DNA from 4 places in the Polaromonas sp. P4_F9 genome. Region 3 is predicted to be linked to each of the others. Evidence: predicted binding sites of a transcription regulator. Region 3 holds the regulator's gene; each other region holds the start of a gene.
The links. Region 3 encodes FNR, which switches genes on or off when oxygen is low (the NO sensors DNR and NnrR bind a similar motif). Its sites were predicted from a motif close to TTGATNNNNATCAA; they were not measured.

Region 1 (7,052 bases), on a different contig from region 3:
AACTCACCGAAGTGCATGGCGTGCTGGTTCGTGCGGCCAAGACCACCGCCATCGTGATGTTCCTGTGCGCCGGTGCGCAGGTGGCCAGCTACATGATCACGCTGGCCGACCTGCCCAGCGTGCTGGTGTCCTGGCTGGGCCCGCTGGTGCAGAGCCCCCGCCTGCTGATGGCCGTCATGATGGTCACGCTCGTCATCATCGGCACGGCGCTGGACCTGACGCCGACCATCCTGATCTTTGCGCCGGTCATGTTGCCGATCGCGGTCAAGGCCGGCATCGACCCGGTGTACTTCGGGCTGATGTTCATCCTCAATGGCGCCATCGGCCTGATCACGCCACCGGTCGGCACCGTGCTCAACGTCGTGGCGGGCGTCGGCCGGCTGTCGATGCACCAGGTCATCAAGGGGGTCAACCCCTTCCTCGTCACCTACCTGCTGATCCTTTCCGTGTTCGTCATGTTCCCGCAGATCGTCACCGCACCCGTTGCGTGGATGCGCTGACCGCTTTCTCTGACCTCTTTCATTTTCACTTTCAAACCAAGGAGACTTCCGTGATTCATTTCCGCCGTACCCTGATGGCCCTTACCGCCGCAGCCGCCCTGACCGCGTCGTTTGCCGCCCTGTCACAAGACATCAAACCCCGCCTGATCCGCTTCGGCTATGGCCTGAACGAGCAGAGCAACCAGGGCCGCGCCGCCAAGGTCTTTGCCGACCAGGTCGAAAAGGCCTCCGGCGGCAAGATGAAGGTGCGGGCCATCGGCGCAGCAGCGCTGGGCCCCGACACGCAGATGCAGCAGGCCCTGATTGGCGGAGCCCAGGAGATGATGGTGGGATCCACCGCCACGCTGGTGGGCATTACCAAGGAGATGGCGCTGTGGGACACGCCCTTCCTGTTCAGCAACGCGCGCGAGGCAGACCAGCTGCTGGACGGCCCGATTGGCGAGAAGGTCAAGGCCAAGCTGCAGGACAAGGGACTGGTCGGCCTGGTGTACTGGGAAAACGGATTTCGCAACCTCACCAACAGCAAGCGCCCGGTCAACAAGATGGAAGACCTCGATGGCATCAAGCTGCGGGTCATGCAAAACAACGTCTTTCTCACCAGCTTCAAGACGCTGGGCGCCAACGCCGTGCCCATGGCCTTCTCGGAGCTGTTCAGCGCACTGGAGACCAACACGGTGGATGGCCAGGAAAATCCTTACAACACCATCCTGTCGAGCAAGTTTTATGAGGTGCAGAAATACCTGACCGTGACCAATCACGTGTACAGCCCGTGGATTGTTCTGGTCAGCAAGAAATGGTGGGACCAGCTCTCGAAAGACGAGCAGAAGGTGTTGATGGATGCGGCGAAGGCCAGCCGCGACTTCGAGCGCAAGGACACCCGCCAGGAAGCCGCGCAAGCCGTGGCCGAACTCAAGGCCAAGGGCATGAAGGTCAATGAACTGTCTGACGGCGAAGCTTCGCGCATGCGCAACAAGCTGACCAAGGTCTATGCCCTGATCGGTGCGGATGTCGGCATGGAGACCTGGATCGAAACGCAGAACGAACTGCTGAAAATCCGCAGCAAGAAGTAAGCGCCTGCAACCAGGGTTGCGCCGAAGCAGGGGTGGGAGGCGGAAAGCCGGAAGGCCGGAAACTCCCCCACCCTTCTCTTTCCGCACTTCCCGGGCTGTAGCGCCAGGTGGCCCGTAATGGCCCGCAATGATTATTTCGGCAAGAACAGCAGCCAGTAAATCAGCAGCAGGTTCACCACCACACTGATCACCAGGCCGACCTTCAGCAGCGCAGCGGGATCCCGCTGGATCAGGCGGGATGCGGGCGGCGCCGTCAATGGCCGCGAGGCGCCCCGTTCCAGCGCCAGCAGCAGCTCCTCGGCCGTCTCGAAGCGTTGGCGCTTGTCGCGCGCCACGGCCTTCAACACCACATGGTCCAGCCAGATCGGTACCTCGGGGTTGTGGCGGCTTGGCGGAATCGGGTCGTGGTAGTAGCGCCCCGCCTGATAGGGCAGCACCTCGCCATACGGGAGCTTGCCGGTCAGCAGCTGGTACAGCGTCACGCCGAGCGCGAACAGGTCGCTTTGCGCATCAGGCAACTCTGCGGCCAGGTCGCTGCTGGCCCCGCCGGTCTTGACACCAAAACCCCACTGCTCGGGATTGATGTAGCTGGGCGTTCCGGCATGCAGCTGGCGCATGGCCTCGGGCTCGCGGCCCGTCAGGGCAACCCCCAGATCGAGCACGCGAAGCATGCCGTCCTCACCCTGGTGCAGGTTGGCGGGCTTGATGTCGCGGTGGATCACACTCTGGCGGTGCAGGCGACCGAGGGCTTTCGCAGCCTGGGTGGCCACCGTCAGGACCTGCGGCAGGCTGAAGGCATGCTTGCGGTCGAGTTGCTGCTGAAGCGTTTCACCGGCATGCCAGTCGTAGAGCAGATAAAAGGCACTGGCTGCCTCGACGCCCGGCGGATGGTCATGCAGATTGACAAGATGGTCGGCCGCGCGGGACGACTGCATGCGCTTGGCCAACCAGGCTTCGTGGGCCAGCATGGCGCGCTCCTCGGGATCCTGCGCACGTGCAGGGTGCAGCGTCTTGATGGCATAGAGTTTCTGGCTCGCGACATCCCGTACCTGGTAGAGCAGGTTGACGCCATTGTCTGCAACGAGGGCCGTCACGGACAGGCCATCCAGCACACTGCCTACCTTGAGCCGCCGCGGCACCGGCAAGGCCAGCGCCTGGCGGTTTTCATCCTGCAGATTCGCATCGAGCAAGCCCAGCACGCGCACCACCAGGGCAGTGACGTTATCCGTCGTGCCTGCGGCCATCGCGGCATCAACCAGCTGCTGGCTGAGGGTTTTCGCATCAACCCCGGTGTCTCCGGCACGCCCGGGAATGCTGGCGGGCAGAACCAGGGCATCGAGCCGCTTGCCCGACAGTACGTTGTGCACCCCATCAGACAGCAGCACGAAAATATCGCCCACCTGCAGGTCACCCTGGGAGTAGTCCACCACCAGGCGGTCTTCCGCGCCCACGCAGCGCAGCAGCTGATGCCGGAAATCCGGGTGGTCGACCACGTGGTCGCTGGTGAGCTGCACCAGGTGGCCGGCACGCAGCAGGTAAGCGCGGGTGTCGCCGACATGGGCCAGCGAATACGACTGACCCCGCAACACCACGGCCGTCAGGGTGGTCAGGCCGATCGCCGGATGCCTGCGCCGGTTCAGGCCCGCCAGCCAGGCGTTTTGCGCGCCAATGATCCGGTCCAGCGCCACCGTGGTGTCCCAGGTTTCGGGGGTGCCGTAGTAATCGCGTACCAGGCTGGTGACGGTGGTTTGTGCCGCCTCTTTGCCCATGCCGCCGGTGCTCACGCCGTCGGCAATCGCCACAATGGAACCCATTCCCTCCCGGCCGGGCTCCGGCAGCATGGCTGCGCAGAAATCCTCGTTGCTGTCTTTGCGGCCCGCAAGCGTTGCGAAGCCAATGTCCAGGTCAAATGCCATGCACCAACATAAGCAAGTCCCATGCCCGAATTTGGTGCACTGCAATATAAAACATGCCCGTTACCCCACCAGCATCTGCATGCTGCGCTCGTAATGCACCGACAGTCTCTCGAAGACATCCAGCAATTCCTCGCTGGCCACCGCCAGGCGCTCCAGGCGCGCCAGCAGTTCCGGGGCACCCTGCCCGACGGGTGCGGCGCCGGCCAGCATGTGCTCCCAGCACGCGGCGGCAGCGTCCAGCGAGGTGCGAATGTCCCCGCTGGTGAGGGGGATTTCATTCAGGTATTTCAGCGCCTGCTCGAAGGCCGCCCGGGACTCGGCCATGCCCTCGATGTAGCGCGACGTGGCGGCCCTGCCCCCCATCGCCTCGAGCAAGGCATATTTTGCGAAACGCTGGCTTAGCATGCGCTGGCGGCCTGCCAGGTTGAGGACCTGCAGCGGGGGCATGGCACCCGCATTTTCCAGGCTGCTGGTCAGCCGCTCGGCTTCCTGTAGCAGCTGCTCGGCGAGTTCGTCGAGCGGGCCCATATGGCGAGCCTGCGGTTCGTCCTGCAATGCCTGCTTGAGCTGGCCCCACGTCTGCACGACCTGCCCCAACAAGTCCCCGAAGGTGGGCTGGGACAGACTTTTGCCGAGGGCCGCAATGTTCGCGTCAATGCGCAGGACGGACTCCTTCAGGTGCTCTTTGGCCTGCGCGACCTGCACCCCCGCCAATTGCTGCAGGGCCAGCTTCACCAGCCGCTGCGACAGCATGCGCAACTGTCCGGAACGGTTGACATCTTCCGCGAAACGCGCCGAATGGATGATCTGCTGCGACACCTGGCCCAGGCGCTGGTTGGTGTGCATGGAGGCGGTGCGCAGCATCTGGAACGCGTCGTCGTCCGACACCTGGCGCGCGCGCATCAGGATGCCCTTGGCACGGTCCACCATCTTGCGCTCTTCTAGGCGGCGTGACACCTCAAACATCTCCGCCCGCAAGGCCTGCTCGCGGCTGAAGCGGGCCTGCGCCAGATGAATGAGCGAGCGCAGGCGCTGCTGGCCATAGCCATTGATGACATAGGCATGAACGCCCGCGGCCAGGGCCCGCGTGATCTTTTCGGCGTCGCCATCGCTGGTGAACACGATGACGGTACGCGGCGAGGTCTCCGAAATGACCTGCAGGGCCCTGAACAGCGCCTCATCCGGCATCGAGTCATGGCAAATCACCAGGTCTGGTGCGTGCCGCAGCACCTCCTGCACCAGTTTGCTGCGCTCCTCGATGCAGCCGAGAACCTGGATTCCGGTCGCCTCGAGGTCGGACGCCAGCGGATGCGCGCCCGGCGGGCCGTTCAGATGTACCAGTGCGGAAGTCATAAAAATCAATGGGTTAAGAGGGAGTATGAGAGAAAACCGGCCTGTGCGACACCCCGCCGCGCGCCCTGAAACCGCCCCCGCCGATGCCATGCAGCTTTCGGGCCGGGAATCTGGCACAGATTTTGCACTAACAATCGCGGGCGTAACGGAGCGCCCAACCTTAGCGAAAGCACTGCGGGTTCTGCGCATAACGACGTGCGTATTGATGTGCCTCATACCGGTTTTACCGCCGGTTCCCTGTTTTGACAGGAGAGAGCATCATGGTTCCTACCTCATTTTTCCATAGTCCACCGGGCTGCAAGGCCATAGGCTCGGCTGCCTGGCTGACGGCCGGAACGCCTGCCCGCGTGGGCAGCTGCGAGACCGCGGCCTTGCGACTGGTCGGCCCTGCGTTGCCGGCGCTCAGTCGCGGCAGGTTTGGCATGACGCTTGCACTTACAACATTGAATCCACTGGAGTGACCCCATGAAAAAATCGAAACTGGTAATGGTCGGCAACGGCATGGCGGGGGTTCGCACCATCGAGGAATTGCTCAAGGTCGCACCCGAGCTGTACGACATCACCGTCTTCGGTGCCGAGCCGCACCCCAACTACAACCGCATCCTGCTCAGCCCGGTGCTGGCCGGCGAGCAGACGCTCGACGAGATCGTGCTGAACAGCTGGGACTGGTACAAGGACAACCACATCACGCTGCACGCCGGCAAGAAGGTTGTTGAAGTCGACCGCGTCCGCCGTGTCGTGCGCGCCGACGACGGCACCGAAGAGAAATACGACCGGCTGCTGATGTGCACCGGCTCCAACCCCTTCATCCTGCCGGTGCCCGGCAAAGACCTCCAGGGCGTGATCGCCTACCGCGACATCGCCGACACCAACGCGATGATCGAGGCCTCCGAGAAATACAAGAAAGCCGTAGTGATTGGCGGCGGCCTGCTGGGCCTGGAAGCGGCCAATGGCCTCATGCTGCGCGGCATGGAGGTCACCGTGGTTCACGTCATGCCCTGGCTCATGGAGCGCCAGCTCGACGATGTGGCGGGCAAGCTGCTGCAAAAGTCGCTGGAAGACCGCGGCCTCAAATTCATGATTGGCGCGCAAACCCAGGAACTGACCGGCGGTGCCGATGGCCGTGTCAAGTCCATCAAGTTCAAGGACGGCACCGAGCTCGACACCGACCTCGTGGTGATGGCCGTGGGCATCCGCCCCAACACCGAACTGGCCGAAAAGATGCGCCTGCACTGCAATCGCGGCATCGTCGTCAATGACACCATGCAGACCGTGACCGATGCCCGCATTTACTCGGTGGGCGAGTGCGCTGCGCACCGCGGCATCGCCTACGGCCTGGTGGCGCCGCTGTTCGAGCAGGCCAAGGTGGCCGCCAATCACCTGGCGCAGTTCGGCATTGGCCGTTACACGGGCTCGCTTACCTCCACCAAGCTCAAGGTCACAGGCATCGACCTGTTCTCGGCCGGCGAGTTCATGGGCGGCGAAGGCACCGAGGAGATCGTGATGAGCGACCCCTTCGGCGGCGTCTACAAAAAACTCGTGATCAAGAACGACAAGCTGATTGGCGCCTGCCTCTACGGCGACACCGTCGACGGCAGCTACTACTTCAAGCTGTTGCGCGACGGGCGCAGTATTGGCGACATTCGGGACAAGCTGGTATTTGGCGAATCCAACATAGGCGACGCCGGCCACGAAGGCCACAACAAGGCCGCCGCCATGCCCGACGAGGCGGAGGTCTGCGGCTGCAATGGCGTGAACAAGGGCACGATCTGCAAGGCGATCAAGGAAAAAGGCCTGTTCACGCTGGATGAAGTGCGCAAGCACACCAAGGCCAGCGCCTCCTGCGGCTCCTGCACCGGTTTGGTCGAACAGATCCTGATGTTCACCGCCGGCGGCGACTATTCAGCCACGCCCAAGCTCAAGGCCATGTGCGCCTGTACCGACCATGGCCACCAGGCCGTGCGCGACGCCATCCGCGCCAACAAGCTGCTCACCATTGCCAGCGTGCACAAGTTCCTGGAATGGAAGACGCCCAACGGCTGCGCAAGCTGCCGCCCGGCCGTCAACTACTACCTCATCAGCACGTGGCCCAAGGAAGCCAAGGACGACCCGCAAAGCCGCTACATCAACGAGCGCAGCCATGCCAACATCCAGAAAGACGGCACGTATTCCGTCATTCCGCGCATGTGGGGCGGCGAAACAACCGCCGACGA
Region 2 (7,052 bases), on a different contig from region 3:
GCGCCCAACCTCACCGATGACATCTGGCTGCACGGCTGGGGTGAGCAGGCCATCATCAACATGATCAACAGGGGCAAGACCAGCGAGATGCCGGCGCAGATCGGCAAGCTGACCGAAGCACAGCTTCATGTGCTGACGGCCTACATCTGGGGCATGTCCAACAAGCCCCTTCCGGCCAAACCCTGAGAGAACCTGAAGAGTCCCTGAAGAGCCCCTGAAGAGAAAGTTTCGCTTGCAATCTTCCACACGTCGCAAAGTGATACCCATCGTGCCGGAAGTGGCGCATGGGCTGACGGAGTCGCTGTACGAGGCGCAGAAGAAGGTCTATCCGCGCTCGGTCACAGGCTTGTTCGCGCGCTGGCGCCTGGCTTGCGTCATCCTGACCCAGCTGGTGTTCTACGGCCTGCCCTGGCTGGAGTGGGGTCAGCGGCAGGCGGTGCTGTTTGACCTGGGCGCGCGGCGCTTCTACATCTTTGGCTATGTGCTGTACCCGCAGGACTTCATTTATCTCACCGGGCTGCTGGTGGTCAGCGCGCTCACGCTGTTTCTCTTCACGGCCGTCGCCGGGCGCCTGTGGTGCGGTTTTGCCTGCCCGCAGACCGTGTACACCGAGATCTTTCTGTGGATAGAGCGCAAGGTCGAGGGCGACCGCACCCTGCGGATGCGGCTGGACGGCTCGCCCATGTCGCTGGAAAAACTGGTCAAGAAGTGGTTCAAGCACATCCTGTGGCTGGGGCTGGCGATGTGGACCGGCTTCACCTTCGTCGGGTATTTCGCGCCGATCCGCGAGCTCGGGATGCAGTTCCTGCAAACGCGCATGAGCGCCTGGGAAGTGTTCTGGGTGTGCTTCTACGGCCTGGCCACCTATGGCAATGCCGGCTTCCTGCGCGAGCAGGTGTGCAAATACATGTGCCCGTATGCGCGCTTCCAGGGGGCCATGTTTGACCGCGACACCCTGATCGTGAGCTATGACGGCAGCCGTGGTGAACCGCGCGGGGCGCGTTCGCGCACGGCCGACCCGGCCGCGCTATCGCTGGGCGCCTGCGTGGACTGCACCCTGTGCGTGCAGGTCTGCCCGACCGGCATTGACATCCGCAAGGGCCTGCAGTACGAGTGCATCGGCTGTGCCGCCTGCATCGACGCCTGCGATGGCGTGATGGACAAGATGAACTATGCGCGCGGCCTGATTCGCTTCACGACCCAGAACGCGCTGGCCCAACACTGGAGCCGGCTGCAGATATGGCGGCAGGTCCTGCGTCCGCGGGTGCTGGTCTACGGCGCCATCCTGCTGGCCTTGTGCCTGGGCCTGCTGTGGAGCCTTGTCGTCCGCATGCCGCTCAAGGTCGACGTGGTGCGCGACCGTGCCGCGCTGTCGCGCATCGTGGCCGGCGGCAAGCTGGAGAACGTTTACCGGCTGCAGATCATGAACGCCACCGAGCAGCCGCAGCACTACCGCATCGCCGCCGGCGGGCTGGATGGGCTGACTTTGGCCTCCGACGCCGAGGTGGTGGTCGGCCCGGCAGAATCCCGTTGGGTTGCCGTCAGGCTGCAGATTCCCTACGGCTCCGCCAGCCCCGGCTCGCATCCCATCCAGTTCAGCATCGGCGACATCGCGGGTGATGCCCATGTGAGCGAGAAGTCCGTGTTCCTCGTGCCCCGTTAGGAGATAGTCCATGAACGACCTGCCGCAAGCCACTCCTCCTCCTCCTTCTCCCCCCTGGTGGAAGCACGGCCATGTCTGGCTGGTGATCACCGGCCCCGTCGCGGTGGTGGTTGCCGGCCTGACCACGGTGTGGATCGCGGTGCGCAGCCCTGATCCGGTCGTGGCGGAGGACTACTACCGGCGCGGCATGGAGATCAACCAGACGCTCGCCAGGGACAAGGCCTTGATGCCCGCCCTGCAGGGCCGCAATCATGCCGCCACGCCGCCGGCCGCGGCACCGCGATAGTTCGAAACTACAAGGAGACATGCCATGTGGAGTCAGAAACTCATGCGGGTCGCCTGGCCCGCTTTCCTGTCGGCCTGCATTCTGGAACTGGTGGTATTCGCGGTGGTGGATCCGTTCGAGTTGCGGTGGGCCGGGCAGGCGCTCGGTTGGCCACGGACCGGCGTCTACACAGCGGGCTTCTTCGTCTTCTGGGCCGTCGGAACGGCGTCGTGTGCCCTGACGACACTGCTGGGCATGCCGCCTGCCGAGGTCAACTGCTGCCCGCTGGCATCCGGCGAGCGCCCGGACGGCTGCCCTCAGCAATAGCCATGCGGCAGACGCCGCCGGATTGCCCTGCGGCGGCCGAGGGCCAGCTGACACGGGCCTGGCTCAGGCCTGTGCGTGGCTGTCGCTGTCGCTGTCAGGCAGCCGGACCACCAGCACGGGGACGGGTGCCAGGCGGACAATCTGTTCAGCGCCGCTGCCCATGAGCACGCGGCCGAGACCGCGTCTGCCGTGGGTGCCTGCAACGATCAGGTCCGCGTTCCAGCGCTTCGCCGCATCGGCCACGGTTTCCGCCAGCCTCTCGCCGGATTTGTCGAACAGCATGGAGTCGGCTTCCACGCCGGCAGACTGGGCCATGGCCATGCCCTGATCCAGAATCTTTTCACCGGTCTCCCGCATGACGGTGACGAGGTCGCCGGAGTAGCCGTAGGGGTCGTAGGCCGTGAGGTAGGTCAGCTCTTCCATCACGTGGACCAGCCGCACCCGGCCGCCGAAGTCCCTGGCGAACTGCAAGGCGGTGACCAGGGCCTTGTTGGAGGTTTCGCTGCCGTCGACGGGCACGAGAATGCGTTTGTACATGGTGGGGCTCCTTTGCGGGTGATGGCCTGATGCCTGCAGTGTGGAGCGCTTGCCGTCGGGCCGGGTTGATGTCGATCAAACAGGGAAATACTTTGTTGACCGGATCGCCGCCGGGAGGCTGCGGGGGAACTGTACATGCGTTCAGCATCCACTTCTCCTCCTGACGACAGCCCGGCGGCGGGAGGCTTGGCGGACATGAGTTGTAAGATCACCGTGTGTTCAACCAAACAACGCCGGGAAAAACAAGCTCAACCAGCCGTGAGCGGGTCGGTGACGCCACCGTGTCCCCGCCGTCGGTGGCCGCCGCGCCCGAGTTGGCCCGTGCCGGCGGCGAAGCTGTCCAGCGCCCCGCAGGTGCCAGTGCAATGGACGCCACCGCTGCCCGGCTGGCGGGTCTGCTCGACTCGGCCATGGACGCCATCATCACCGTGGACGAAGAACAGCGCATCGTGCTGTACAACCGCGCGGCGGAGAAAATCTTCGGCTGGCCGAGCGCACAGGCGATGGGAGCACGCCTGGAAAAACTGATGCCGGAGCGCTTCCGCGGCAGCCATGCCGGGCATGTCCGCCAATTCAATACCACGGGCATCACCTCGAGGCGCATGGGCGACGGCACCGTGCTTTACGGGCAGCGCGCCAGCGGTGAAGAGTTTCCGATGGAAGCCTCCATCTCCCAGCTGGATACCGTGGACGGCAAGCTGTTCACCGTGATCCTGCGCGATGTCAGCGAGCGCATGCGCACCCAGGAAGAACTGAGCGCCTTCGCCGCCGCGGCCCACACCATTCGCGAAGGCGAGAAGACCCGTATCGCACGGGAACTGCATGACGAACTGGCCCAGTCGCTGACGGCCCTCAAGATGGACGCGATCTGGGTGCGCGACCAGTTGCCGGAGGGAGCGCAGGCGGCCGCCGCCAAGCTCGGCGAGATGCTGGCCATGCTCGACACCACGGTCGCAGCCACCCGCCGCATCGCCTCGGACCTGCGCCCGCTGCTGCTGGATGACCTGGGCCTGGCGCCGGCCATCGAGTGGCTGGTTCAAAATTTCAGCCAGCGCTCCGGCGTGGCCTGCACGCTCTCGGTGGATGACGAGGTGGAACTGCACGAGCCCTACGCCACCGCTGTTTTCCGTATCGTGCAGGAGTCGCTGGCCAATGTGGCCAAGCATGCGGAAGCCTCGCGCGTCGAGGTGAAAATCGAGCGGACGCCGGAGGCGGTCACCCTGCATGTTGCCGACAACGGCCGGGGCTTCTCGCCGGCCGCGCCACGCAGCCCCAATTCCCTGGGCCTCCTGGGCCTGCGCGAGCGTGCGCAGTTGCTCAAAGGGGCTGTCACCATCGATAGCCAGCCGGGGCAGGGGACCCGTATCGATGTGCGGATTCCGGTTCAGGTTCAGGAAGCGGGGGCAGCGGATTGATCAGGATCGTCATTGTGGATGACCACGCCATCGTGCGGGAAGGTCTCAAGCGCATCATTTCCTCGGCCGACGACATGGAGGTGGCCGGCGAGGCCGCCAATGGCGCCGAGGCCATGCAGCGGGTGCGTGAACTGTCGTTCGATGTACTGATGCTGGACCTGTCCATGCCGGGACGCAGCGGCATGGAGCTGATCAAGCTGGTTCGCGCCGAGAAGCCCAAGCTGCGCATCCTGGTGCTGAGCATGCACCAGGAGCTGCAGTACGCCGTGCGCGCCATCAAGTCCGGTGCCAGTGGCTACCTGACCAAGGAGAGCGCGCCGGCGCAACTGGAGCAGGCCATCCGCAAGATCGCCGCTGGCGGTGCTTTCATCAGTGCCGAGGTGGCCGAGCAGCTGGCGCTGGGCGCGATGCCGGGCAGCGAGGTCGCCGCGCACGGGACCCTGTCGGACCGCGAATTCGAAGTGTTCCGCCTGCTGGTCGCCGGTGTATCGGTCACCGACATCGCGGGCCGGCTCAACCTGTCGGTCAAGACGGTCAGCACGCACAAGTCCAACCTGATGCAGAAGATGGGTCTGCACAATCAAAGCGAGCTGATCCGCTACGCCATGCGGCACGGCCTGACCGACCAGTTCGAACCCTAAGAACCTGTTTACGATCTAAACGCGGCCTCGTTTAGATCGTAAACAGGTTCTTAGCCCGCTCGGAAAATTCCTAGGCCCCCTGCGGCGCCGGCCGAGGTAAATTTAGGGGCACGCCGAGGCCCACTTTCGACCTGCGCCGATGGCCCTGCGACCGCACCGCGGTCACAGTAGAGGCATGCTTCAGCGCCATACTTCCGCCATCAAGGTCTTCCTCGCCGAGGACTCCGCCATGATCCGCCAGCGCGTTGCCGTCTTGCTGGGCGCACGCGCCATCACTGTGGTGGGCGAGGCTGGCACGCCTCAGGCGTCGATCGACGGGATTCTTTCCGCGTGGCCCGATGTGGTGGTGCTGGATGTGCAGCTCGATGGCGGTTCAGGCATGCAGGTTCTGCGGGCCGTTCGCCTGGCTGCCCCCGGCATTGCCTTCGTCGTGTTCAGCAACAACTCGGCCCCGGCCTACCGCAAGCGTTATCTCGACGAGGGCGCCTACCGCTTCCTCGACAAGAGCACCGAATTCGACCAGCTCGCGCAGACGGTGGCGTCTGCGTGTGAGGTCGTGTAATGAAACCAACGACCCAGCAGGAGAAATGCATGCCTGGCCTCAACCTTGACACCCCCGCATCCCCGATCCGCTTTGTGCCCCGGCCGCCCCCGACGCGGGCCGGGACCGTCGCGCCCCTGAAAATCCTGTGCGCCAGCTGCCATCTGCGGGACTTGTGCCTGCCCTGCGGAATGACGGGCACCGATATGGCCCGCCTGGACAGTTTGAGGTTCGGGCGACGCAAGGTCAGGCTCGGAGAAGCCCTTTACCGCGCGGGTGATCGTTTCCAGTTCATTTATGCGGTGCGCAGCGGCACGTTCAAGTCCAGCCTCACGCTGGCGGATGGCCGCGAGCAGGTCAGCGCCTTTCACATGGCGGGCGAACTGATGGGCCTGGACGGTGTGGCCCACGGCACGCACGCGAGCAGCGCCACGGCGCTGGAGGACACCGAGGTCTGCGCCATTCCCTATGCCCACCTCACGGAACTGGCGGCGGGCAATGCGGGCACGCAGAACCTGGTCAGCCGCCTGATGAGCCGCGAGATCGTGCGCGAGCACAGCCTGATGATGCTGCTGGGCAGCATGAATGCCGAGGAGCGTCTGGCGGCTTTCCTGCTGAACCTGTCGCAACGGCTGAGAGCCCGCGGCTACTCGGCCAACGAGTTCCACCTCCGGATGTCCCGGGCCGAAATCGGCAGCTACCTGGGCATGAAGCTGGAGACCGTGAGCCGGACCTTTTCGGCTTTCCAGCACAAACGCCTGCTGGAAGTGGACAAGCGCCATATCCGCATCACCGATCCGGACGGCCTGACGCGGTCATTCGAGATGCATGTGCATTGAGTGCTTCGCAGGCCATCGAAGCACGGGCGGTTGATGTGAATCAAAGCGCCGCCGGGGCAGGCCCGCTAAGCTGACACGCTTTGACCCACGACCCTGCTGCGGCCTGATGGGCGGGTGCCTGCCTGACCGTCCACTCATCCCTTTTGCGTCAATGCAGCCGTCGCCGGGCGGACCGGGCGTCTGAACATGGCCGGGATCTCCTGTACGTCCTGCCGTCCTGCTGTCCTGCACTTGTTCCGCATCAACCACAACCTGCCGAAATTTCATGCCTGCTGATCTCACCGAAGCTATCCCGCCCCGAAAAATCATCCGCTCCTGGCTCGCACCCATCGCCACCAAAAACACCGCGTACGCGTTGCTCCTGGTGGTGTCGGACCTTGCCCTGTTCGCGCTGGCCATCTCTGCGACCGTACTGTTGGCCCAGCCTGCGCTGCAGGTGCTGGCGGCCATCCTGACCGGCCTGGTCATCGGGCGTCTTTTCATCCTGGGCCACGATGCCTGCCACCAGAGCCTGACCCCGCACCGCCGGCTCAACCGGTGGCTGGGGCGGCTGGTATTCATGCCGTCCCTCACGCCATACAGCCTCTGGGACGTTGGCCATAACGTGGTCCATCACGGTTACACCAACCTCAAGGACTTCGACTTTGTCTGGCAGCCGTATTCGATCGAAGCCTATCGGCGCATGCCCGCCTGGCGCAAGGTGTGTGAGCGCCTGTATCGAAGCGGCTGGGCGCCATGGCTTTACTACGGCGTTGAAATCTGGTGGAAGCGAATGTACTTCCCGTCGCGGGCGTTGATGCCCACACGCCGCGGCATTTTCACGG
Region 3 (7,052 bases):
GGTGCCCAGCGAGGCCGTGCTGATGGCGCAATTTGGCGTCAGCCGCATGACGGTCAACCGTGCGCTGCGCGAGCTCATGGGCGAGGGCCTGGTCACGCGCATCCAGGGCTCGGGAACCTTCGTGGCCGAGCTGCACCGCATTTCTTCAACGCTGACCATTCGTGATATTCATGAGGAAGTCATTGAGCGGGGCCACACCCATAGCTCGCGGGTGTTGCGGGCGGAGTCCGAAAAAGCCAGCGCCGACGTGGCGCGCACCCTGGGCCTGCGCACGGGCGGGCGTGTGTTTCACACCATATTGATTCATCTGGAAAACGGCGTGCCCATCCAGTACGAAGACCGCTATGTCAACCCGGCGGCGGCACCCAACTACCTGAAGACCGACTTCACGCAGACGACGCCCACCTACCACCTGCTGGAAGAAGCGCCGCTCACCGAAGCCAGCTATTCAATTGAAGCCTGCCTGCCGACAGCACTGGAGGCCAGGCACCTCGACATCAAGCCAGGCGAAGCCTGCCTGGCGATGATGCGCCGCACCGTGAGCGGCGCCCACATTGCCAGCGTGGCACGGCTGGTGTACCCCGGTTCGCGCTACAGCTTTGCCGGAAAGTTCCAGGCATGAGGAAGCAGTGAAATGAGCGGGAAATGAGCGGGGAAGTGACCTTGTCAATATCAATGATCAATGGAGTCAGTGAGATGAATGGAGTGAATCAGATGAATGAAGTCAGCGGGGCAAGCGAGGCGAATCAGGTGGGGCAGGGGGATCAGAACCCGGCCTGTACCTTGCGGCACGGCACGGTTCCCCTGCTGGTGAGCATGCCGCATATCGGCACGGCCATTCCACCGGAGCTGCAGGCGGCCTACATGCCCGAGGCGCTGAAAGTGGAAGACACCGACTGGCACCTGCAGACGCTTTACAGCTTCCTGCCGGAAATCGGCGCCAGTGTGTTGACGCCGCACTATTCACGCTATGTGATTGACCTCAACCGCCCACCGGATGACGCCCCGATGTACCCCGGTGCGTCCAATACCGAACTCTGCCCCACCCGGTTTTTCTCGGGTGCGCCGCTCTACCAGCCCGGTCGCGAGCCCACTCCCGATGAGCGCGCAAGGCGGCGCGAGGCCTACTGGCAGCCCTACCATGCGGCCCTGGCCGCCGAGTTGGCGCGTCTCAAGGCCCTGCACGGCTATGCCTTGCTGTGGGATGCCCACAGCATCCGTTCGCAGATTCCCTGGCTGTTTGATGGCACGTTGCCCGACCTCAACATCGGGACGGCCGACGGCGCCAGCGCCCATGAAGCCATCACCGCATCGGTCGCGCAGGCCTGCGCTGCGCTTTCCGGCATCACGACAGCCGTCAACGGCCGCTTCAAGGGCGGCTACATCACGCGCCACTATGGCCAGCCGTCCAGCAATGTGCACGCTGTGCAGCTGGAGATGTGCCAGAGCCTGTACATGCAAGAAGTGCCGCCCTTCGCCTACGACGAGGCGCTGGCTTCCCGCATCCAGCCTCTGTTGAAAAATATGCTCTCCAGCGCGCTTTCTGCCTGCCGAAGCTGCCATGAAAAGTGAAGCGGATTTTGCCGGCGTGAGCCTGGTTACAGGTCGGCAGGCAGGGAGGTAAGCAGGCCCGGCCCGGAGCAACCGGGCTGATACCGTGACGCCGGGGCGCGGCGGTCTGCGGCGCTGCGCCCTCATCCTTGTGGGGTGCTGCCCCCACTTTCGGGAAGGGGATTGACGATTGTTAACAGGCGCCGGTGCGGGGCGCGTTACCGTGGGGGGACCGCAACTTCTCGATGGAGTGCTTCCATGAAATCCTCCCTGATGCAATTGCTGGTTCACTTTGACGCCTCGCGGCGCGCGGCGCCGCGCCTGGAGTTCGCACGCCAGCTCGCGCGGCGGCACGGTGCCGCGGTGGCCGCGCTCTATGCGGTCACACCGAGTTTCGCGATGCCGCCGTTTGCGCCCACGCTCGGCCCCGGTACCGCCGTCAGCTTGCGCGAGGTTGACGACGAGCGGCTGGCCAGGGCGCGCACCACCTTCGATCGCGCGCTGGCCTCGACCGGCGTACCGGTCTCTTGGGGCGAGCTGACCGACTATCCCGTGGCCGGTGCCTTCGCGCAGCAGGCGTTTTATGCCGACCTGCTGGTACTGGGCCAGCACGACCCTTCGGATATCGAGTCCTCGGACGTGCCATCCGATTTCGCGGAAACCGTGATGGCGATCAGTGGCAGGCCGGCCCTGATCCTGCCCTACGCCGTGGTGCCGCCGACCGTCGGCGAGGCGGTGGTGATCGCCTGGAAGCCGACGCGGGAGGCGGCGCATGCTGTCACCGCGGCCATGCCCCTGCTGCAGAGTGCGCAGCGTGTTCATGTGGTCAGCTGGTCGGCTGACGAGCCCGTCGTCGGTGGCGTTGCGCTGGACCTGGCTGGCTATCTGAAGCGCCATGGCGTTGAGGCGACCTGGCATCGCCAGGGCGACGAACCCGACGGGCTGGGCGAGCTGCTGCTGTCATGCGCCTTCGACCTCACAGCCGACCTGCTGGTGATGGGCTGCTACGGCCATAGCCGCGCGCGCGAGTGGCTGGTGGGAGGCACCTCGCGGGCAGTTTTGCAGTCCATGACCCTGCCGGTGCTGATGGCGCACTGACCGCCGGCCCGGTCCGCCGTCGGGTCACAGGGCGCCGGGGCCGACCCTCTGCCAGCCCCCAGACCCGGGCAAGCCTGCTTGCCGCTCGGACAATTCCTAGGCGGCCTCGGTGCAGTGGACATCGCCGTTCCGGATTTTTCCGACGGGGGAATTCAGCCACCACCGATGGTGCATCGGCCCAGGCACGAGCACACTGACTCAATGGCTGATGTCCCCTCCTCCGTCAAGGTTTTCCTGGCCGACGATTCGGCCCTGATCCGCGGTCGTGTCGCTACGATGCTCGGCGTCAGCGACATGACCATTGTTGGTGAGGCCGAGACGCCGCAGGCGTCGATCGACGGCATTCTGGCCACGGCGCCCGATGTGGTGGTGCTGGACGCCCAGCTGGACGGTGGTTCGGGCCTGCAGGTATTGCGCGCCGTGCGTCAGGCCGCACCCCAAATCGCTTTCGTCGTCTTCAGCAACAACGCGGGCCCTGCCTACCGCAAGCGCTACCTGCGCGAGGGTGCTGTCCGCTTCCTCGACAAAAGCACCGAATCCGATCAACTTGCCCAGGCTGTTGCGGGAGCATCGCAGCACCCTGCGCATTGACGACCGTCTCACCAAGGGGAAAATCATGTCAACCGCCACACTCACACGCACCCAGGAGCGCACACAGGAGCGTACGCAGGAAGCACCCGCCAGCGACCTGCGGGTCATTCCGATTCGACAGGCCATGGGGGACGCGCAGGTCGCGCCTTTGGGGATACCCTGCTCCAGCTGCCACCTGTGCGATCTGTGCCTGCCCTGCGGCATGACAGACGGCGGCGTGGAGTGCCTGGACAGCCTGACGTTCGGGCGTCGCAAGGTCAAGGCTGGCCAGACGCTCTTTGACGAGGGCGACCACTTTCAGTTCATTTATGCCGTGCGCAGCGGCACCTTCAAGTCCAGCCTGATGCTGGCCGATGGCCGCGAGCAGATCAGTGGCTTTCACATGGCCGGAGAGCTGATTGGCCTGGACGGCGTGGCCTACGGCAAGCACGCCAGCAGCGCTGTCGCCCTGGAGGATACCGAGGTCTGCGTCATTCCCTATGCACAACTGACCCGGCTGGCAAGCGGTAACGCCAGCATGCAGAACATGGTCAGCCGGCTGATGAGCCGCGAGATCATCCGGGAGCACAGCCTGATGCTGCTGCTGGGCAGCATGAACGCCGAGGAACGGCTGGCGGCGTTTCTGCTGAACCTGTCGCAGCGCCTGAAGGCCCGCGGCTACTCGGCCAGCGAATTTCACCTGCGGATGACGCGCGCCGAAATCGGCAGCTACCTGGGCATGAAGCTGGAAACCGTCAGCCGCACTTTCTCGGCCTTCCAGCAGCAGGGTTTGCTTGAAGTCGACAAGCGCCACATCCGCATCGTCAACCTGGTCGGCCTGACGCGGGTCTTCGAGATGCACGTGCACTGAAGGCGGCACCGGTATGAAATACAAGGACTATTACGCCGCGTTGGATGTGCCGCGGGACGCCGATGCCGAACAGATCAAGAAGGCCTACCGTAAATTGGCGCGCCAGCACCACCCGGATGTCTCCAAGGCGCCCGGCACCGAAGCCCGGTTCAAGGAGGTGGCAGAGGCGTACGCGACGCTGAAGGACCCCGAGAAGCGCGCTGCGTACGACGAGCTCGGTCGCCGCCCGGCCGGTGAAGAGTTCGCGCCGCCGCCGCAATGGAGCCATGAATACGCCTCGGACGGACAGTCGTTCGAGGACATCGACCTGGCCGACCTGCTGGCTGCGCTGGGCCGCGGGCACCGTGGCTCGCGGCGCGGGCCGGTGCCCCTGCATGGGCGCGACTACGAGACGGTTGTGCGCATTGGCCTGGAAGAGGCGCACCGGGGCACCCGGCTCAACCTGGATCTGGCGCACGAGGCGGGCGGCTCGCGTACCCTGGAGGTCACCATTCCGCCGGGCGTGAGTGAAGGCCAGAAGCTGCGCTTGCGCGGCAAGGGTGGCAAGGGCAGCCATGGTGGCGCCGACGGCGATATCTATTTGCACATCACGCTGGCACCGCATCCGGTGTTCCGCGCCGACCACCACGACTTGTACTTCGACCTGGCGCTTGCGCCGTGGGAGGCGGCGCTGGGCGCCGATGTGGAAGTGCCCACGCTGGACGAGCCGGTGATGCTCACGGTGCCTCCGGGCACGCGCTCGGGGCGCAAGCTGCGCCTGCGCGGGCGGGGCCTGGCCAACGGCCGCAGCGGGCGCGGCCACCTGTATGCCGTCATCCATGTTGACGTACCCGCCACCCTGACCGCGCGGGAGCGTGAGTTGTTCCAGGAGTTGGCCCGTAGCTCGCACTTCAACCCACGACGTCGTGGACAAGGAGAAGCAACATGAAAACACAGTCGCTTGAATACACCTGGCTGGACGCCCGCGAAACCGTGACGATCTCCGACTTGTCCCGGGCCTGCGGTCTGAGTGCGGCCGAACTGGACGAATTGGTGGAGTACGGCGCACTGCGGCCGCTGGAGCAGCACCGGGTGGAGCGTCTCTTCAGCGCCGAATACGTCATGCCGCTGCGTAGCGTCGGCAGGCTGCGTATGGACTTCGACCTGGACCTGTTCACCGTGGCGCTGCTCTTCGGTTACCTCAATCGCATCGAGGCACTGGAGCGCCAGGTGCGGTCGCTGCAGGCCCAGTTGCCCGGGCACGAACGGTACGCCGGCGAGGGCGTAGACACATGAAATTGGCGCCGGGCTGGCTTGCCGGCCTGTCGCTACCCCGGGGCGGTTGCCTGTTCACCTTGACTTTCACGATTGGAGTTAACCATGTCACACCTTCATCAAACCGTACTGGGTATCACCCTGGCTTCAGCAGGCGTCGGCGTTTGGGCGCAGACCGCTGCAGAACATGCGCAGCATCACCCGAACGTTGCCGCGGCCGGCCAGCCTCCGGCCGGGCAGGCAGGTCCTGCCCCCGGGCCGGCCAGTGCCGATCGCATGGCCGCCATGGACCGCCAGATGAAAGCCATGCGCGAGATGCGCGAAAAGATGGCCAACGCCAAGACGCCGGAAGAGCGCAACGCGCTGATGGCCGAGCACATGAAGACCATGCAGGAGGGCATGGCGACGATGAACATGATGGGCGGCCCGGGCATGGGCCCCATGGGCGGCATGCAGGGCGGCAAACCCATGGCGGGAACCATGAACGAGCGCCAGCAGATGATGGAAAAGCGCATGGACATGATGCAGTCCATGATGCAGATGATGATGGATCGACTGCCCCCACCGGCTACCAAATGAAGGCGCCCTCATCATGAACCCGACAACCCTGCCGCCCCTTCGCACAGGCATTGCGCTGGCCATCACCGTCGGGGTGTTCTATGCCCTGTGCGCACTGGTCTGGGCGCTGGCACCCGGCCCGTTCCTGGGGCTCATGAACAACCTGTTCCACGGCATGGACTTCAGCCCGCTGGTGCAACAGCGGCCCTTCGCCTGGGCCGGGTTCCTGGCGGTGCTTTTCGTGCTCAGCGCGTGGCCCTGCTTGCCGGGGCATTCTTCGCCTGGGTGCTCAACCGCCTGACGCGTTGATCGCCTTGCATTTCCGGAGAAGCAAATGAACCACGAAATGAACCACGAAATTGGCCACGACCCGGGCCACGACCAGCATGACGCTGAACCCAGGGGCTTCTGGCGTTCGCGCTACGCCCTCGGCCTGTTCGTGCTGGGTGCCATCGCCGCGTATTTCCTGCTGAGAGAACACCGTGCCCATGTGTTCGGCGCGCTGCCGTATTTGCTGTTGCTGGCCTGTCCCCTGATGCACCTCTTCATGCACCATGGGCATGGTCATCACCATGGCCATCACCGGCCCAGAGCCGGGCCACAAAGACCAAACCAGCCGGATCAACCGGACCAGCGAGGACCATCATGAGCCACGATCAACCGGCCTACGGGCTGTGGCTGCTGGTCATCCTCAACTCGGCCGTCTTCATCCTGTTTGCCTTCAGCTTCTTCAAGCCGGCCACGACGCGTGACTGGCGAAGCTTTGGGGCATTTTCGGCCTTCATCGTGGCCCTGTTTGTCGAGATGTACGGATTCCCGCTGACCCTCTACCTGTTGTCGGGCTGGCTCCAGACCCGGTATCCGGGTCTGGACATCCTGTCCCATGACACCGGTCACCTGTGGTCGACGCTGCTGGGCGCCAAAGGTGATCCGCACCTCGGACCGCTGCACATCGCCAGCTATGTCTTCCTCGGCGGCGGCTTCTGGCTGCTGTCGAGCGCATGGAATGTGCTGTACCACGCCCAGCGCCGCGGCGCGCTGGCGACCACCGGCCCCTACGCGCGCATCCGGCATCCGCAGTATGTTGCGTTTGCATTGATCATGCTGGGCTTCCTGTTCCAGTGGCCCACCTTGCTCACGCTGTTGATGT
Region 4 (7,052 bases), on a different contig from region 3:
GGCATCGGCGAGATCCTGCTGTCCATGGAAGAAGGCCTGGCCTTCTCCGGCAAAAGCGCCAAGATCGATCCCAAGGTGGTGCTGGAGACGTGGAAGAAGCTGCCCAAATACTGGATGACCTCGCTGCGCAGTTCCCTGATCGGCATCTGGATGGGCATCACCCCCGGCGGCGCAACGCCTGCATCGTTCATGAGTTATGGCCTGGCCAAGAAAATGTCCAAGAACGGGGCGAAATTCGGCACCGGCGAAATCGAGGGCGTCATCGCCCCTGAAACTGCCGCACATGCTGCGGGCACGAGCGCCCTGCTGCCCATGCTGGCCCTGGGCATCCCAGGCTCGCCGACCGCTGCCGTGTTGCTGGGCGGTTTGCTGATCTGGGGCCTGCAGCCCGGACCGCTGCTGTTCGTCGAGCAAAAAGACTTTGTCTGGGGCCTGATCGCAAGCATGTACCTGGGCAACCTGGTCGGACTGATCGTCGTGCTGACCACGGTGCCGCTGTTTGCCTCCATCCTGCGCATTCCGTTTTCCATCATTGCCCCGGTGATCGTGGTGATCTGCGCCATAGGTGCCTACACGGTCCACAACGCCATGCTGGACATCTGGTTCATGATGCTGTTCGGCGTGATCGGCTACCTCTTCAAGAAGCTGGACTATCCGCTGGCACCGCTGGTCCTGGCACTGGTACTGGGCGACAAGGCCGAAGACTCCTTCCGCCAGGCCATGCTGGTTTCGCAGGGCGAGGTGTCCATCATGTGGTCCAACCCGCTGGTTGGTGGCATCAGCACGCTGGCTCTGATCCTGCTGTTCTGGCCGCTGATATCCCGCATTCTGGCCAAAATTCGCCCTCCCAAACATGCGGAGTTCGCGGCAGAACAGCCCGTTGATTAAACCCCGAGGAGAGACACAATGCCGGTAATCGCCATGACCCAGGAGATGGGTTCCCTTGCCAAGGACGTCTCCCTGCAGCTGGCCCAGACAGCCAATCTGGCCGTGATGCGCCATGAGGTACAGGAACATGTGGCCGACCGGATGCACGTGCCCGGCAGCCTGATCAGCCGGTTGCGGGAAGGCAAGGCCGGCCTGGTTGAGCGCCTGACCACGGACAAGGAACGGGTTGCCGTGTACACCGCACAGGAAGTTTTCGACCTGGCCGACAACGGCAATATCGTGCTGCGTGGCTGGGGCGCGACCTGCCTGCTGCGCCCTGTGCAGCATGTGGTGCGGGTTCGGGTAACCCGCTCGTTCAAAAACCGCGTGAAGTGGCTGATGGACCACCTGGGCACGGACGACGAGGCATTTGCCGAAGCGGAGGTACAGCGCAGCGACGGCGCCCACGCCTCACGCATGCATGAACAGTTTGGCGTGACCTGGGGTGACCCGCTGCTCTACGATCTGGTACTCAACACCGATCGCGTATCCGTGGAAAGCTGCGTGGCCCAGATCCAGCAGTTGGCCAGCCGGCCGGAATTCCAGGAAACCCCGGAGTCGAGGGCGATGCTGGCAAACCTGGCACTGAACGCGCGCGTCCGGGCGGCACTGAAAGACCATGAATCGACCCGCGATATCAACATCAGCATCGAATCGGACGCAGGCCAGGTGGTCCTCAGCGGGATCGTTCTGAACGCGCAGGAAAGCGCGGAAGCCGCCAGGGTGGCCAGTACGGTGGCCGGCACTGCGCGCGTCGACAACCAGTTGCGCCTGATGGCCACGACCCGGCGATTCACATCGGCCAAATACTAGACACTGGAAAATAGGCGCTCTGGCGCCTGCAGTCGAAGTCGCGGCCCGCCCCGCGGGGCCCTCCTGGAGGCGCTTATATCTTGCCGCGCTGCTTCAGCCGGCTAAGGGTTTCCGCCGACAGATTCAGGTAGGACGCCAGCTCCTTCTTCGGGATGCGGTCAAACAGCTCGGGATGTTTGCGCCGGAAGCGCTGGACACGCCCCGGTGCATCCAGCAGGTGCAGCGTGATGGTGTGAGCCATGATCTCGCTCATCAGGCGCATGACGTAATACTCGAAGGACTGTTTGATCTCGTGGTGGCGCTCCAGGAATGCCACCCATTCCGGCAGCGGCAGCTTGGCCACCCGCACTTTGGTCACGCAAACGGTGCTGTAAGGCGTCGGCGTACCCAGCCGCCAGGCTGCATAGCTGGTTTCCATGTCACGCTCATCGGCAAAGCGAAGAATCATCTCCTTGGCCTCCTGATTGGTCACGACCCGCTTCAGGATGCCCTCCAGGATGAAATACTGCTCCATTTCGTGCGCGCCCTGATTCAGGAGCGTCTCCCCCTTCTGGCAGTCAACAATGACCAGGTGTGATTCAAGTTCTGCGCTTTGTTCTGCGGTCATTCCCTTCAGAACGATGTTCTGCGCCAGCTGGACGCGAATGACGTTTCTCTCGGGATGGTTTTGTATGGATGACATGAATACGTTAGGGTAGGAGGGATGCAGGATTCAGTCTTTCGCCCGCTTCAAATACAGCGAAAGTTGACCGTGGTCAATGGTGAAAACTGGATCAATTCCTATGATACCTCGACGGTGTGAATGACCCGCCTGGGCAGACGAGCGAGGCGGGAAATCCACCTACGGAGGCGTTGGCTTGAGTCAACGGTTTTTTTCTGGCGCCAACCGATATTGCCAGCCGCTAGCTCAACCTTTATCGAAGTCAAACGAAGAGACATTTCATCATGACAAACGACACTCAATCACCAGAACTGACCGACGGGTTTCATCTTGTAATCGATGCCCTGAAACTCAACGGGATCGACACAATCTTCGGTCTGCCCGGTATTCCCATCACCGATCTGACGCGTATGGCGCAAGCCGAAGGCATGCGGGTCATTTCATTTCGTCACGAGCAGAACGCCGGCAATGCCGCCGCCATCGCCGGCTTTCTGACGCAGAAGCCAGGCATCTGCCTGACGGTTTCCGCCCCCGGCTTCCTGAATGGCCTGACCGCGCTGGCCAACGCGACGACGAATTGCTTCCCGATGATCCTGATCAGCGGCTCCAGCGAGCGCGAAATCGTCGACCTGCAGCAGGGCGACTATGAAGAGATGGATCAGCTGGCCATCGCCAAGCCCCTGTGCAAGGCGGCTTTCCGCGTGCTGAACGCCGAAGACATTGGCGTGGGCATCGCGCGCGCTATCCGCTCCGCCGTCTCTGGCCGGCCAGGCGGCGTCTATCTGGACCTGCCCGCCAAGCTGTTCGCGCAGACCATGGACGCGCAAGCCGGCAAGGACTCCCTGATCAAGGTCGTCGATCCGGCCCCGCGCCAGATTCCAGCGCCCGACGCCGTCCAGCGTGCGCTGGACCTGCTCAAGGGCGCCAAACGCCCTCTCATCCTGCTGGGCAAGGGCGCAGCCTATGCCCAGGCCGATGCCGAGGTCCGTGCCTTGGTCGAGAAGACTGGCATCCCCTACCTGCCGATGTCCATGGCCAAGGGCCTCCTGCCTGACACGCATGAGCAGTCCGCCGCGGCCGCGCGTTCCTATGTGCTGCCCGAAGCTGACGTGGTGCTGCTGATCGGCGCGCGCCTAAACTGGCTGCTCTCGCACGGCAAGGGCAAGACCTGGGGCGGCAAGGACCACAAGGACTGGGGCCGCCAGAAATTCATCCAGATCGATATCTCCCCCACCGAGGCCGACAGCAACGTGGCCATCGACGCCCCGCTCGTCGGCGACATCGGCTCCTGCGTCTCGGCCCTGCTGGCCGGCATTGGTTCAGGCTGGGCCAAGCCGCCGGCCGATTGGCTGGGTGCCATCGCCGAGCGCAAGAGCAAGAACATCGCCAAGATGGCCGAGACCCTGAACAAGAACCCGTCGCCAATGAATTTCCACAGCGCCCTGGCTGTGGTCCGCGACGTCTTCAAGGCCAACCCGGAGACCATCATGGTGAACGAAGGCGCCAACGCGCTGGACTTCACGCGCAGCATCGTGGACATGTACCAGCCGCGCAAGCGCCTGGACGTCGGCACCTGGGGCATCATGGGCATCGGCATGGGCTTTGCCGTGGCCGCAGCCGTGGTCACCAAAAAGCCGGTCGTCGCCATCGAGGGCGACAGCGCCTTCGGCTTCAGCGGCATGGAAGTCGAGACCATCTGCCGTTACAACCTGCCGGTGTGCGTGGTCATCATGAACAACAACGGCGTGTACCGCGGCACCGACGTCAACTCGTCCGGCACCCCCGACGTGGCACCCACCGTGTTCGTCAAGAACGCGCGCTACGACAAGCTGATGGAAGCCTTCGGTGGTGTCGGCGTGAACGCCACCACCCCGGCCGAACTGCGCCGCGCCATGGACGAAGCGATCAAGTCCGGCAGGCCAACCCTGATCAATGCCGTCATCGATGAGACCGCCGGCACCGAGAGTGGCCGCATCACCAGCCTGAACCCGCAAAGCGCTGCGAAAAAGAAGTAAATTACCCCGAGCAATTCACAAGGAGATATGGAAAATGTCAAACAAACCGCTTAACGGCATCAAGATCATCGACTTCACCCATGTGCAGGCCGGCCCGGCTTGCACGCAGATGCTGGCCTGGTTCGGCGCCGACGTCATCAAGGTCGAGCGCCCCGGTTCGGGCGACGTCACGCGCAGCCAGTTGCGCGACATCCCCGATGCCGACGCGCTGTACTTCACCATGCTCAACAGCAACAAGCGCGGTCTGACGCTGGACACCAAGAAGCCCGAAGGCAAGGAGGTGCTCGAGCGGCTGATCAAGGAATCCGACGTCATGGTCGAAAACTTTGGCCCCGGCGCGCTGGACCGCATGGGCTTCACCTGGGAGTACATCCAGAAGCTCAACCCCAAGATGATCCTGGCCTCGGTCAAGGGCTTCAGCGAAGGCCACCACTACGAAGACCTCAAGGTCTACGAGAACGTGGCCCAATGCGCCGGCGGCGCCGCCTCCACCACCGGCTGGTGGAAGGGCGAGAACTCCGAGCCCACGATTTCCGCTGCTGCCCTGGGTGACACCAACACCGGCATGCACCTGGCCATCGGCATCCTGACGGCCATCATCGGCCGCCAGCAGACCGGCAAGGGCCAGAAGGTGGCCGTGGCCATGCAGGACGCCGTGCTGAACCTGTGCCGCGTCAAGATGCGCGACCAGCAGCGCCTGGAGAAGGTGGGCTACCTCGAGGAATACCCGCAGTACCCGCACGAGATGGAAGCTTTCGCCGACAAGGTGACGCCGCGCGGCGGCAATGCCGGCGGCGGCGGCCAGCCGGGCTGGATCCTGAAGTGCAAGGGCTGGGAAACCGACCCCAACGCCTACATCTACTTCACGGTCCAGGGCCACGCCTGGGAGCCGATCTGCGACGCACTGGGCAAACCCGAGTGGAAGACCGATCCGGCCTACAACACGCCCAAGGGTCGCCAGCCGCACATCATGGACATCTTCGCCACCATCGAAGACTTCATCAAGGACAAGACCAAGTTCGAAGCGGTCGACATCTTCCGCAAGTTCGACATCCCTTGCGCCCCGGTGCTGTCCATGAAAGAACTGCTGCGCGACGAGTCGCTGCGCAAGAGCGGCTCCATCGTCGAAGTGCCGCACAAGGTGCGCGGCAGCTACTACACGATCGGCAGCCCGATCAAGTTCTCGGACCTCAAACCCGAAGTCACGGCCTCGCCCCTGTTGGGCGAGCACACCGACGAGGTGTTGGCTGAACTGGGCTACAGCAAGGACCAGATCGCAACAATGCACGCCAACAAGGCGGTCTAAAACGGGCATCTGAACAGCGACCCTTCAATGTGGAACGGCGCCCGACCCAGGCGCCGTCTTTACTTCAGAGACCTTTTTTCAGCACAAGGAGTAGGCCCATGCAATCCGGAATTGATATGAAACAACTCGTGGAGGCAATAGGCGATGCGATCGTGGCCTCCGACGCCGGTGGCACCATCGTGCTGTGGAACCCTGCCGCCGAGCGCATGTTCGGCTTCACCGAAAGCGAGGCCCTGGGCCAGTCGCTGGACCTGATCATTCCGCAGCGCCAGCAACAGCGTCACTGGGATGGCTACCACAAAACCATGGCAACGGGGCAAACCCGGTATGGCAATGACGTGCTGCGGGTACCTGCCATGCACAAGGATGGGCACGCAATCTCCATTGCGTTTACCGTTGCCCTGCTTCACTCTGCGGACGGCAAGGTGTCGGCCATTGTTGCGGCCATCCGCGATGAAACCAGCCGCTTCGCCGAGGAGCGCAACCTGCGCAAACGCCTCACGGAACTTGAAATCCAGCACGGCACAGGTGTCAAAGGCACGTCGCTGGCGCAGTGATTAACATAGGGGGATAACCGGCCGCTTGGGCGTCCGGCACCATGGCTCAAACCGTGTACCAGTAACCGATTCAACTTCCCAGCAGGATTTTTCATGAGCAAAGCGTTAGACGGCGTTCGCATTCTTGATTTCACCCACGTCCAGTCGGGCCCCACCTGTACCCAGTTGCTGGCCTGGTTCGGTGCCGACGTGATCAAGGTGGAGCGCGCCGGCGAAGGCGACGCGACGCGCGGGCAGCTGCGTGACATCCCCGGAGTGGACAGCCTGTATTTCACCATGCTGAACCACAACAAGCGCTCGATTACCCTGGATACCAAGAGTGCCAAGGGCCGGGAAGTCCTGGACAGGCTCATCAAGCAGTGCGACGTGATGGTTGAAAACTTCGCCCCCGGTGCGCTGGACCGCATGGGCATCACCTGGGAGCATATCCAGTCGATCAACCCGCGGATGATCGTGGCGTCGGTCAAGGGCTTCGGCCCCGGCCGGTACGAAGACCTCAAGGTCTATGAAAACGTGGCGCAATGCGCGGGCGGAGCCGCCTCCACCACCGGTTTCGACGACGGCCCGCCGATCGTCACGGGCGCGCAGATCGGCGACAGCGGCACCGGCCTGCACCTGGCCCTGGGCATCGTCGCGGCACTGTACCAGCGCAACACGACAGGCCGCGGCCAGAAGGTGCTCGCGCCGATGCAGGACGCGGTGCTGAACCTGTGCCGCGTCAAGCTGCGCGACCAGCAGCGCCTGGAGCGAACACACACCTTGCACGAATACCC

Region 1: AC1DUB_RS17400 (type IV pili methyl-accepting chemotaxis transducer N-terminal domain-containing protein) is a predicted target of FNR. The motif match lies at 5,042-5,055, and genes of this name have one in related genera.
Region 2: AC1DUB_RS15810 (universal stress protein) is a predicted target of FNR. The motif match lies at 2,858-2,871, and genes of this name have one in related genera.
Region 4: oxc (oxalyl-CoA decarboxylase) is a predicted target of FNR. The motif match lies at 2,486-2,499, and genes of this name have one in related genera.

Annotation. Positions count from the first base shown of each region.
Region 1 is NZ_JBFUJT010000019.1:47,402-54,453, forward strand. Features, by position in the region: gene AC1DUB_RS17385 (TRAP transporter large permease) at 1-500, shown strand, start outside; gene AC1DUB_RS17390 (TRAP transporter substrate-binding protein) at 575-1,570, shown strand; gene AC1DUB_RS17395 (bifunctional protein-serine/threonine kinase/phosphatase) at 1,702-3,486, opposite strand; gene AC1DUB_RS17400 (type IV pili methyl-accepting chemotaxis transducer N-terminal domain-containing protein) at 3,547-4,839, opposite strand; gene AC1DUB_RS17405 (hypothetical protein) at 5,100-5,300, shown strand; gene nirB (nitrite reductase large subunit NirB) at 5,305-7,052, shown strand, end outside.
Region 2 is NZ_JBFUJT010000017.1:8,274-15,325, forward strand. Features, by position in the region: gene ccoP (cytochrome-c oxidase, cbb3-type subunit III) at 1-186, shown strand, start outside; gene ccoG (cytochrome c oxidase accessory protein CcoG) at 233-1,663, shown strand; gene AC1DUB_RS15800 (FixH family protein) at 1,674-1,949, shown strand; gene AC1DUB_RS15805 (hypothetical protein) at 1,974-2,255, shown strand; gene AC1DUB_RS15810 (universal stress protein) at 2,319-2,792, opposite strand; gene AC1DUB_RS15815 (PAS domain-containing sensor histidine kinase) at 3,008-4,207, shown strand; gene AC1DUB_RS15820 (response regulator) at 4,204-4,848, shown strand; gene AC1DUB_RS15825 (response regulator) at 5,024-5,410, shown strand; gene AC1DUB_RS15830 (helix-turn-helix domain-containing protein) at 5,440-6,228, shown strand; gene AC1DUB_RS15835 (fatty acid desaturase) at 6,494-7,052, shown strand, end outside.
Region 3 is NZ_JBFUJT010000002.1:287,862-294,913, reverse strand. Features, by position in the region: gene hutC (histidine utilization repressor) at 1-622, shown strand, start outside; gene hutG (N-formylglutamate deformylase) at 715-1,572, shown strand; gene AC1DUB_RS03480 (universal stress protein) at 1,810-2,649, shown strand; gene AC1DUB_RS03475 (response regulator) at 2,851-3,240, shown strand; gene fnr (fumarate/nitrate reduction transcriptional regulator Fnr) at 3,266-4,090, shown strand; gene AC1DUB_RS03465 (DnaJ C-terminal domain-containing protein) at 4,104-5,018, shown strand; gene AC1DUB_RS03460 (chaperone modulator CbpM) at 5,015-5,365, shown strand; gene AC1DUB_RS03455 (hypothetical protein) at 5,450-5,923, shown strand; gene AC1DUB_RS03450 (DUF5676 family membrane protein) at 5,937-6,203, shown strand; gene AC1DUB_RS03445 (DUF2933 domain-containing protein) at 6,249-6,551, shown strand; gene AC1DUB_RS03440 (methyltransferase family protein) at 6,548-7,052, shown strand, end outside.
Region 4 is NZ_JBFUJT010000023.1:58,527-65,578, forward strand. Features, by position in the region: gene AC1DUB_RS19340 (tripartite tricarboxylate transporter permease) at 1-888, shown strand, start outside; gene AC1DUB_RS19345 (cytidylate kinase family protein) at 907-1,740, shown strand; gene AC1DUB_RS19350 (Crp/Fnr family transcriptional regulator) at 1,814-2,422, opposite strand; gene oxc (oxalyl-CoA decarboxylase) at 2,686-4,416, shown strand; gene frc (formyl-CoA transferase) at 4,451-5,722, shown strand; gene AC1DUB_RS19365 (PAS domain-containing protein) at 5,821-6,279, shown strand; gene frc (formyl-CoA transferase) at 6,373-7,052, shown strand, end outside.